Regions from separate parts of the Faecalibacterium sp. 3 genome, predicted to be linked through region 2. Evidence: riboswitches for the same ligand, from Rfam matches in the RefSeq annotation. Region 2 holds a riboswitch; the other holds the start of a gene.
The links. A riboswitch is a leader RNA that binds a small molecule or an ion and turns the genes downstream of it on or off. The one in region 2 is predicted to bind thiamine pyrophosphate.

Region 1: another riboswitch for thiamine pyrophosphate. It lies ahead of thiW (energy coupling factor transporter S component ThiW); the one in region 2 lies ahead of ACNSPV_RS08605 (energy-coupled thiamine transporter ThiT).

Annotation. Positions count from the first base shown of each region.
Region 1 covers NZ_JBLWFN010000001.1:674,274-679,962, forward strand. The annotation lists gene thiE (thiamine phosphate synthase) at 1-556, opposite strand, end outside; gene thiM (hydroxyethylthiazole kinase) at 543-1,364, opposite strand; gene thiW (energy coupling factor transporter S component ThiW) at 1,380-1,895, opposite strand; TPP riboswitch at 2,180-2,288, opposite strand; gene ACNSPV_RS03145 (GH36-type glycosyl hydrolase domain-containing protein) at 2,478-4,913, opposite strand; gene ACNSPV_RS03150 (LacI family DNA-binding transcriptional regulator) at 5,419-5,689, shown strand, end outside.
Region 2 covers NZ_JBLWFN010000001.1:1,813,666-1,819,354, reverse strand. The annotation lists gene ACNSPV_RS08635 (hypothetical protein) at 1-48, opposite strand, end outside; gene ACNSPV_RS08630 (hypothetical protein) at 275-721, opposite strand; gene ACNSPV_RS08625 (sigma-E processing peptidase SpoIIGA) at 976-1,818, shown strand; gene sigK (RNA polymerase sporulation sigma factor SigK) at 1,852-2,565, shown strand; gene sigG (RNA polymerase sporulation sigma factor SigG) at 3,236-4,009, shown strand; gene ACNSPV_RS08610 (sporulation transcriptional regulator SpoIIID) at 4,056-4,304, opposite strand; TPP riboswitch at 4,412-4,511, shown strand; gene ACNSPV_RS08605 (energy-coupled thiamine transporter ThiT) at 4,594-5,223, shown strand; tRNA gene ACNSPV_RS08600 (tRNA-Ala) at 5,484-5,559, shown strand; gene ACNSPV_RS08595 (recombinase family protein) at 5,626-5,689, opposite strand, start outside.

The DNA of each region.
Region 1 (5,689 bases), 1.1 Mb from region 2:
GGGCCACACCGTCCACGCCGGTGCCCTTGAGCTGCAGGATGTTCTCCTTGTGGATGCCGCCGATGGCCACCACCGGGATGTCCACGGCGTCACAGATGGCCTTCAGGGTCTCGTGGGGCAGAACGTCCACATCGGTCTTGGTATGAGTGGCAAAGGCCGCACCCACACCAAGGCAGTCTGCGCCGTGCTTCACAGCTTCCTGCGCTTCCTCCACGCTGTGGACGGAAACGCCGATCATCATTCCCTCGCCCACACGGGCGCGCACCTGCGCTGCGGCCATATCCTCCTGCCCCACATGCACGCCCTCGGCGTGGCAGCGGATGGCAATGTCCACGTTGTCGTTCACAAAGAACGGCACGCCGTAGCGCTGGCACAGAGCATGGATCTCCACAGCCTCTTTCAGAAAAGCTTCGTCGTCCAGCTCTTTTTCACGCAGCTGCACACAGGTGACACCGCCCTTCAGGGCGCTTTCCACCTGCTCATAGAGGGACTGTTTTCCCACCCATGCGCGGTCGGTGACGGCATACAGAAGCATGTTCTGCTTATCGCACTTCATAGTTTGCTCCTTCTTCCAGCTGTTCCGGGGTCATATTGTAAATGGCATCGATGATGTAGCTGCGGTAGGTGGCGTTGCCGTCCTGCGGGGTGAGCCGCTTGTGGGCGATCTCGCCTGCAAGGCCCATGGCGCACACTGCAGCTGCAGCAGCTTCCAGCGGATGGCCGGGGTTGGCGGTAACGAAAGCCGCCGTGAGGGCCGAGAGCTGGCATCCGGTGCCGGTGATGCTGCTCATCATGGGATTGCCGTTGCGGATGACATAGGCTTTTTGCGCATCGGCCACGATGTCGATGGCACCGGTGATGGCAATGACGGCACCGGTCTGAGCCGCAAACTTTTTGGCAAAGGCCACGGCAGAATCCAGATTTTCCTCAGTGACTTTATCAGCCACATCGGCATCCACGCCCTTGGTTGTGCCCGCGCCGGAGGCCAGCGTTTTGATCTCCGAGATATTACCGCGGATCACCGCGAACTTCACATCCCGGAGCAGGCGGTAGGCCGTATCGGTGCGCAGGCGGGATGCACCCGCACCCACCGGGTCCAGCACCACAGGATGGCCCAGCGCGTTAGCCTTTTTGCCCGCCAGCAGCATGCTGGTGATGGTGCGGCTGTTCAGGGTGCCGATGTTGATGTTCAGTCCGCCGCAGATGGTGGTGATGTCCTCCACCTCGGCAGCATCGTCAGCCATGATGGGCGAAGCACCGCAGGCCAGCACCATGTTGGCGCAGTCGTTCACGGTGACGTAGTTGGTAATGTTATGGATGAGCGGGCAGGTGCGGCGCAGGTTCTCGAATTCTGTTTTGAACATTCGGGTGCCCCTCCGTCAGGAAAGACTGTTCTGCATGGAGCGCAGTGCGCCGGAGCGCTGCAGGCTGTACACCAGCACGCCCGCAATGATGGAACCCACGGCAGTGGAGATGAGGAAAGGCACGATGTAGGCATAAAACGCGATATCACCGGCGCTCTTGCCCATGAGGAAGATGGCCACCGGGTAGGCGCACAGACCGCCCAGAATGCTGGTACCGAACACCTCGCCCACCATGGTGGCAAAGATGTTCTTCGTCTTAGCGTACACAAGGCCGCACAGCAAAGCACCGAACATGCTGCCGGGGAAGGCCATCAGGCTGCCCAGACCCAGCAGGTTGCGCAGCAGGGAGGCCACAAAGGCCACGCCCAGGCCCCACCACGGGCCAAGCAGCACGGCGCAGGTCACGTTGACCATGTGCTGGATGGGTGCGCATTTGCTGCCAAACATGGGGAAGCTGAACACGCTGCCCACCACGCACAAAGCACACAGCATACCGGCCAGCGCCAGCTTTTTCACAGAGATATTTTTCATAAGGCAAGGCTCCTTTCTCCTGCGGGAGCAGCAAAACCGTACAGCGCCCCCGCAAACAGCCCGTACCGGATGGCACAGGCAAGATCTACAAGCGGTCGAGACTTTCTGGTCTCCTCTCACGCCGGAACACGGCTTCCCATCGCTGACGATTCACGGCACTCAGGGCGCTCCCCCTCAGTCCGCTGCGGCACTCCCCCGCAGAAAGGTACAAGGCATCCTCCTCAAAACAGTAAAATAAGCTACAACAAAAAACAGGAGACCCCCTTCTGCGGGGCCTCCTGCAAAAAATCATATGGATGACTTCCTACGGCGGCATTATCCGCATCAGGTAAAAGGGTCGAAGTTCGGATACTTCCTCTCAGCCCGCTGTCACGAGCTCCCCTGTATTTGATTGTGACTGTATTCTACACCCTTTGCACCAAAATTGCAAGAGGGAGGGGAATGATCGTGAACGCAGAGCGCATTTTTGATCGTTATGCCGCCGGATAGTTCACGCCTTTACAGACCAAACCCGCCGTGCAGGGGTCTGCGCAGCGGATCTGGCTATGAGGAGATTATTATGAAAAAGCAGAGAAAGTCGGTTTAGCCCATGGTCACCCGCACCTGCACTGTAGTCCCGGCAGCAGCCAGCGGCAGCACATTGCCCGCAAGGGCTTTGCCGTCCACCGTGATGCTCTGCACACCGTGCTGCACGGCGGCGGTGTTGTCCACTGCAATGTGATACACTGCGCCCCGGTAGCGGCGGGTGACGGTGTAGCCGGTCAGGGTGTGGGGGATGCAGGGGTCTACCCGCAGGCCGTCCAGCGTGGGCTGGATGCCCAGAATGTACTGGCTCACATTGACGAAAGTCCATGCGGCCGTGCCGGTCAGCCAGCTGTTTTTCGCCTCGCCGAAGGTGGGTGCATCCCTGCCCGCCACCATCTGGCTGTAGACGTAGGGTTCGGTGCGGTGGATCTCGGAAATATCCTCGATGTAGGCCGGGCAGGTCTTGCGATACACCTCAAAGGCCCGGTCTCCATGGCCCAGCATGGTTTCGGCGCAGCTGATCCACGGATTGTTGTGGCAGAAGATGCCTGCGTTCTCCTTGTATCCCGGCGGATAGCTGGAAATTTCGCCCAGATTCAGCTGGTAGCTGGTGTAGGCGGGCTGGTGCAGCACCACGCCGTATGGGGTGTCCAGCCGCTCCTCCACGCTCCGGAGCGCCTGCGCGGCCTGCCCGGTCTCCCTGCCGATGCCTGCCATGACGCACATGCCCTGCGGCTCAATGAAGATCTGTCCCTCGGTGCATTCCCTGCTGCCCACAGGGTTGCCGAAAGCATCGTAGGCGCGCCGGAACCATGCGCCGTCCCAGCCTGCGGTCAGGGCCGCCTGCTCCACGGCGTCGATGCTCCGGCGGGCAGCTGCGGCCTCATCGGCAAGCTGCAGGCGGTCGCACAGCTCTGCATACTCGCGCCCGTACTTGACGAACATGCCCGCAATGAACACGCTCTCGGCCACCGGGCCCTCGCTGGGACCGGTGATCTGGAAGCTCTCGCCCGGGTGCTCCGAGAAGCAGTTCAGGTTCAGGCAGTCGTTCCAGTCCGCACGGCCAATGAGCGGCAGGCCGTGGGGGCCAAGATGGGTGCAGGTAAAGCGAAAGCTGCGGCGCAGGTGCTCCATAAGCGGCTGTGCCTTGCGCTCGTCGTTCTCAAAGGCCACCTGTTCTTCCAGAATGGGCCAGTCGCCTGTCTCCCGCAGATAGGCGGCGGTGGCAGCAATGAGCCACAGCGGGTCATCGTTGAAGCCGGTGCCCACATCCCGGTTGCCCTTTTTGGTCAGGGGCTGATACTGATGGTAGGCGCTGCCGTCCTCGAACTGGGTGGCGGCAATGTCCAGAATGCGCTCCCGCGCCCGGGCGGGGACGATGTGCACAAAGCCAAGCAGGTCCTGACAGCTGTCCCGGAAGCCCATGCCGCGGCCGGTGCCGCTCTCGTAGTAGCTGGCCGAGCGGCTCATGTTGAAGGTGACCATGCACTGGTACTGATGCCAGAGGTTCACCATGCGGTCCAGCTTTTCCTCGCCGGACTGCAGCCGGTAGCCGGACAGCAGGCTCTCCCAGTGGTCGGCCAGCGCGGCGCGGGCAGCATCCACCTGTGCATCGTCGGCGTAGCGGGCCATCATGGCGTGGGCGCGGGTCTTATTGATGACGCCGGGGGCGGTGAACTTTTCCTCCTGCGGGTTCTCGATGTAGCCCAGACCGAAGAGGATCTTCTTTTCCTCCCCGGGGGCAAGGGTGACATGGATGTGCAGCGCACCCACCGGTGCCCAGCCGTGGGCGATGCTGCCGCTGCAGTGTCCGGCACGGACGGCCTGCGGGTCTGCCGGGCCGCCGTACACGCCGCAAAAAGCATCCCGGGCGGTGTCAAAGCTGGTGACGGGGGTGTTGGACCAGAACACCGCGTAGTGGTCGCGGCGCTCCCGGTACTCGGTCTTGTGGTAGATGGCACACGGCTCCACCTCCACCTCGCCGGTGGAGAAGTTGCGCTGGAAGTTGGTGCTGTCGTCTACAGCGTCCCACAGGCAGAACTCCACATAGCTGAACACGTCCAGCTCCCGGGGACGATCGCTGCGGTTGGTCAGGGTCAGCCGGTCCAGCTCACAGGCATCGCCCTTGGGCACGAACAGCTCCTGCGCGGCGCAGATGCCGTCCTTTTCGCCCTCCAGAATGGTGTAGCCCAACCCGTGGCGGCAGCTGTAGCGGTCCAGCGGCGTCTTGGTGGGCTGCCAGCCGGGGTTCCAGACCATGCCGCCATCCTTGATGTAGATGTGGTGGCCGTCCATGTCCAGCGGAGAGCTGTTGTAGCGGTAGCGGGTCAGGCGGCGCAGCCGGGCGTCCCGGTAAAAGCTGTAGCCGCCCGCCGTGTTGGAGACCAGACTGAAAAAGTCTTCACTGCCAAGGTAGTTGATCCACGGCAGCGGGGTCTGCGGGGTGGTGATGACATATTCCCTGCGTGCGTCATCAAAATGGCCGAATCTCATAAATGCTTCCTCCTTATCAGCGGCCGGGACAGCCGGCTGCATCGTTTTGCGAAAACGATTAAGAACTCAGGCAGAAGCATTCTCTTCGCCTTTAGCATAGCCGAAGCCGCACAAAAAAGCAAGGGGTCCCGCAAAAAAATTTCCGGAAACAGCGTTCACAAACCCGCGTATCTTCATCTTTCTTGCGCAGTTCCGCTGCCGTTCTTCCCGGTGCCGGCGGGAAACGAAACCGTCCGGACCCCATTTAGAGGTAATAACATCGGCAGCGAAACTCGCAGCGAAAATGTTTTCAGTTTTCATCGAAATGTAACGAAATCCATCCGGAATGCACAATTCCGCTTCCCCGAAAACGGACAGAACGCCAAACTTTCATGAAAAGCAATGAAAGTTTTTCTCATGCGCTTGATTTTTGATGCACAATGCGCTATCATGAAATTGCGAAAACGATTAAGCAATCGACAGAGAACATCCCCGCACAATATTTCCTGAAGGAGGCAGCAAAGTGATGCCGTCCCTGAAAGATCTGGCCAAGGAATGCGGTGTATCGGTGGCAACGGTCAGCAAGGCGCTGAACAACCAGCCGGACATCTCGGCCGCCACCCGGGAGCGGGTGCGGGCCGCTGCGCACCGCATGGGCTACCTGCCCAACGCCGCCGCCCGTTCCCTCAAGACCAACCGCACCTACAATCTGGGCGTTTTGTTCGTGGACGAACGGCAGAGCGGCCTGACCCACGAATATTTTTCTGCTGTGCTGGACAGCTTCAAGGTGGAAGCGG
Region 2 (5,689 bases):
AGCTCTGCACATAGTTGCCAACTCTTGCTGCGTTTTATTTTCAGGCATTGGTCCACCCGCTTTCTTCTTCCAAGAACATAGTACCATAATCCCATCTTTTTTACAAGCCAACGCCATTTGCAAATTTTACGGTATTATAAAGGTCTCTCCTCTGCCCGCACACCAATACTGCAAAAACAAAACCCCCGCACAGAACAGTTGCCCATTCTGTGCGGGGGTACGTTAGCCCTTTGGTTTCCCTCCGGGTGCTAGTCTATCCTTATATCAGGAGAGATTAGCCCTTGTAGCCGAAGCCGTAGCCGGTGTTCAGGGTCTTGTCGCCAGCGGACTTGACTTCCAGACCGATGGAGCTGGAGCCCAGAGTGTAGATAGCAGACAGACCGCCAGCAATGCTCAGGGCAGCGTTCAGCAGGCCCAGGCCAGCGCCCCAAGCGCCGTTTGCGTAGGTGTGAGCACCCTTGTCGTATGCACGGTGCACGGTGTTCCACACGCCGCCGATGAAGTCACCGGGGACGTAGTTGCCATCGAACACGCTGTCGAAAGCAGAAGAAACATAGTTCTTCAGGAAGGTGTTGCCAACGATCTTGATCACGTTAGCAGAAACATTCTGCCAGTTCTCAGTGGTCATAGCGGGTGCCAGGTAGTCAACCAGAGAAGCACCACCAACAACGTAGGTCAGTTCGTTTTCTGCAACAGCAGAGAAGTTTGCAGGCATCATCATAATGATATTACTCCCTTCAAAATTAGAAAAAATATTTCACAAACCACTTTGTGTGGTTCGCATCCCGTATCTAGGATGGCAATAATATACCACACTTTCCAGAAAGATTCAAGTACTTTTTTGAAAAAAATGTGAAAAGTGTGATAACTTGTGAAAATCCGGTCTCAAAATCTTTACAAAAGCCCGGCTTTTCAGCGCATCGACATGGTTTTTTCTGTAATTGGAAGATACTGGAATGTGTGAGGACTTTTTCTATGAAAACTGTGATCTATCTGGATGAGCTGCTGCTGACGAACTTTCTGGCCGCAGCAATGCTGCTTTTGTGCACCGGGCTGCTGTGTGCACGGCAGTGCAGCGGCCTGCGCCTGCTGGCAGGCAGTGCAGCAGCAGCGGCCTTCTCGCTTGGCATCCTGCTGCCGGAGCTGCCCGGTGCGGCGGCGGTGCTCTGCAAAGTCTTTACCTGCGGTGCCGTTGTGTCCGCTGCCTATGGTGTGCCCGGCCCGCGCGGCTTTGCCCGGCTGTGCGCGTGGTATCTGCTGCTGAACCTGCTGCTGTGCGGAGCGGTGGTGCTGCCCGGCGTGCAGAGCGCGAACCTCTGCGTGTACTTTGCCCTTTCTCCGGGGCGGCTGCTGCTGTGCTGCGGGGCCGTATCTGCCCTGTTGCGGGCGGTGCTGTTCTGCTTTGGCCGGGCAGGGCCCCGCAGCGTCGCCGCCGTTCTGGAGCTGGACAGTGCCGCCCTGCCGGTGCAGGCGCTGTGCGACACCGGCTTTTCGGTGCAGGACCCGCTGAGCGGGCGGGCCGTGGTGCTGCTGCATTACCCCTCTGTGCGCGACGGCCTGCCGCAGGCGCTACGGGCCTTTCTGGACAGCTACTTTGCCTGCGGCACGGCACCGCCGCCGGAGCTGGGGGTGCGGCTGGTGCCCTGCACCACCATTGCCGGGCACTGTGTGCTGCCTGCGGTCCCAGCCAAAGCCCTGCGCGTGGGCAGCCGCCGGGTACAGGGTTTTCTGGCTGCATTCTGCCGCCCGGAAACGCCCCCGGAGCACTGGACCGCGCTGCTTGGCAGTGAGCTGGCCGGGCAGCTGGGCATCCGCTGACGCTTATATTATAGATGTACAGGAGGAGATCTCATGTTCCATGGTATTTCTGCATTCCGGCTGTTCTGGCAGCGGCTTCTTGCACGGCTGCGATATTGCGGCGGTGCCCATTATCTGGCGGGCGCGCCCAGTCTGCCGCCGCCCCTGACCCCGGAGCAGGAAAAAGCCCTGCTGGCCCGCATGGCAGAGGGAGACGCCTGCGCCCGGGACGACCTGATCACCCACAACCTGCGGCTGGTGGTATACCTTGCCAAAAAGTACGAAAACAGCGGGGTCCCCGCCGAGGATATGATCAGCATTGGCACCATCGGGCTCATCAAGGCCGTGAACACCTTCACCCCGGAGCGCAGCATCAAGCTGGCCACCTACGCCAGCCGCTGCATCGGCAACGAGATCCTGATGTACTTACGCAAAAGCTCCAACCGCCGACAGGAGGCCAGCATCGACGAGCCGCTCAACGTGGACGGCGACGGCAACGAGCTGCTGCTCTCGGACATTCTTGGCAGCGACGAGGATCAGATCAGCCAGCGGCTGGAACAGGACGCCGAGCGTGCCATTCTGCGCCGTGCCGTGGACAGCCTGTCCCCACGGGAGCGGCAGATCATGGAGCTGCGCTTTGGCCTTGCCGACGGCGTGGAGCGCACCCAGAAGGAAGCCGCCGACGCCCTTGGCATCAGCCAGAGCTATATCTCCCGGCTGGAAAAGCGGATCATCCATACATTAAAGGCCCAGCTGGAAAGCGAATGAAGTGGAAAAACGCGAACTGCCGCCCGCCGGGCTTGACAATCCGCGCTGATTCGCATATAATAAAACTACAAAAGGCGCTGGCCCTGCAAACGGCTAGTTCCTTACCGGATTAGTCAAGAAAAGATGACCGCTCGGATTGGGACTCGAGGCGGTCATTTTTTCTTTTTGTCATCACTGTGAGAAACAGTCCATGTAATTTCAAACGTAACGTAGATCGCTCCGCCGAGAAGCGTGAGCAGAAGCACGACCTGTTCAAACGTCATGGTGCATCCCCCCTTTCCGCCCTTGGGCATCCGGGGAGAACGAGATTTTCAAGAAAAAATCGTCTTTAGCCGGCACCCAAGTACCGGTAAGGAGCAGCTGCAACGGAGCCGACCGCCGCCTATGGCGGAAACAGGGAGGCGAGGTTGGGGCCGCGGCCAGCAAGACGCGAGTGCCGCTCAAGACACGAAGCGGATGCTGGGTGCCGCAACCCGTTCTGCTTTTGTGGGCACAGCGCCTGATGGCGGCGTTGCCGCCGCAAATACAGCATATCATAGATCCGCACAAAAAACAATATTTTGCCGCGCTTTCCTGCCAAACGGGAAAGCGCACAGTTTTTTCCACGCATACGATGCCGCTGCACATCCCATACTCCCGGTGAGAACAAAAACAGACCGGGGGCGTTTGGATGTACAACAAAGTGGAGCTGTGCGGCATGAACACGGCCCAGCTGCCTGTGCTGACCGAGGCCGAAAAGCGGGAGCTTCTGGCCCGGGTGCGCACCGGCGATGCCGCCGCGCGGGAGCGGATGGTGGAGGGCAATCTGCGGCTGGTGCTCAGCGTGGTGCAGCGGTTCGCCCAGCGCGGCGAAAATCTGGACGACCTGTTTCAGGTGGGGTGCATCGGGCTCATCAAAGCCATCGATCATTTCGACCCCGCCCAGCCGGTGCGCTTCTCCACCTACGGCGTGCCCATGATCATTGGCGAGATCCGGCGCTTTCTGCGGGATAACAACGCCCTGCGGGTGAGCCGCAGCCTGCGGGATACCGCTTACCGGGCCATGCAGAGCCGCGAGACGCTGGAAAAGCAGCTTGGCCGCGAGCCGACCATGGACGAGATCGCGCAGAGTGCCGGGCTCACCCGCCGGGAAGTAACGGCGGCGCTGGAATCGGTGGTGGAGCCCATCAGTCTGGATGAGCCGGTGTACACCGACGGCGGCGATGCCATGTACGTGATCGATCAGGTGCGGGACCCGGATGGCGAGGACAGCTGGATCAGCGGGCTGCAGTTTCGCCAGACGGTGGCCGGGCTGACCCCGCGGGAGAAAAAGATCATGGAGCTGCGCTACCTGCAGGGCAAGACCCAGATGGAGGTGGCGCAGGAGATCGGCATCAGTCAGGCACAGGTCAGTCGGTTGGAAAAGGGCGCACTGAGCCAGTTCCACCCCCAGAACCAGCAGTAAAACAGGCGGCACGCTTCCGGAATAAAAACGGAAAGCGCGCCGTCTCTCATTTGCGGCTGTATTTGCGCCGGGTAGCTGCGCCGCCGCGCAGATGCCGCTCGGCTTTGTTGCGGGCCAGCACAGCCCGCACCTGCCGGAACAGCTCCGGCTGCAGCGTCCGCAGCCGCACGGCCACGTCCTTGTGCACCGTGGATTTGCTGCACCCGAACACCGCAGCCGCCGCCCGCACGGTGGTGCGATGGGCCGCAATGTACTCGCCCAGCTGTATTGCTCTCTGCTCAGGGTCTCCCTTCATGCCCGGATCCCTCCTGCTGTATTATGGTACAGCCTATGCGCCTGACGGGGCAGATATGTGCCGCCGGGGCTTGACTTCTGCACCAGATGCGCTATACTTTTATACGGACATAAAAACAGGGGTGCCGAAAGGCTGAGATCCGCATTGTGCGGAGTACCCTTTTACCAGACCGGACAATGCCGGCGTGGGAGTTTGCAGAACTGTCCGTTCTTTCACAAACCCCGTGCGCCTGCTGAAAAGCGGGCGTATTTTGTTTTTGTGTACTATCGTTCTGAGAAGAGGAATCCTTATGACCAAAACCTATTCCAAGACCCGCATTCTGGTGGAGGGTGCACTGATAATCGCGCTGTCCACCGTTTTGAGCATGATCCAGATCCCGCTCATGCCCCACGGCGGTTCCATCACCCTGTTCAGCATGGTGCCCATTCTGGTAATGAGCTACCGCCACGGCGCAAAGTGGGGCGTCATGACCGCTTTCGTCAACAGCCTGATCCAGCTTGTGCAGGGCCTTGGCAATCTGGCATACTGCCAGACCCTCACGGCGCAGGTGGGCTGCGTGCTGCTGGACTACCTTCTGGCTTTCACGGTACTGGGCTTCGCCTGCCTGATCGCAAAGCCTTTCCGCAGCCGTACCGTGGGTGTCGGTGTCAGTGCCTTTGTGGTGTGCCTGCTGCGCTTCCTGTGCAGCTTTCTGTCCGGTTACATCGTCTGGAAGGACTACGACTACGCTTTCAGCTGGATGACTGAGATCGGCTTCCCCGGGATCTCCAGCATGAGCGTGGACGGTCTGTGCTGGCTGTACAGCGCCTTGTACAACGCCACTTACATGCTGCCCGAAGCCATCCTGACCACCGTCCTTGTGGTGATCCTGATCCGTGTCGCACCCCAGATCTTCGACCGGCAGAACGCAAGAGCGTAAGTTTTTTCGCAGTCATTTTTCCCGCCGGGAAGGGCATTCCCCCGGCGGGAATTTTTTTGCGAAAAATCCAGAAAAGCTGTTGACAATCCGGCAAAGCGCTGGTATAATTACTCCTGTCGTCAGGCACGGCACGAACATCTGGGGGATTAGCTCAGCTGGGAGCCCAAGCAGTGTGCTCACGCACCCCCACAACTGAACTTCATAAAGCATTTCTTGTTTGAGCATCTCTTTTCCAGAGGCTTCCACTTCTGGAAAATTATGGGGGATTAGCTCAGCTGGGAGAGCGCTTGCATGGCATGCAAGAGGTCACCGGTTCGATCCCGGTATTCTCCACCATTGGCTCAAATGAGAGTTACAGACACCGTTGATTTCAAATCGAAGTCAACGGTGTTTTTGTGTTTGTCAGCAAGCAAGTTCATCGCTATTCTCCAAATACTGTGCAAGATCAAAGTTGAAGTCCACATGG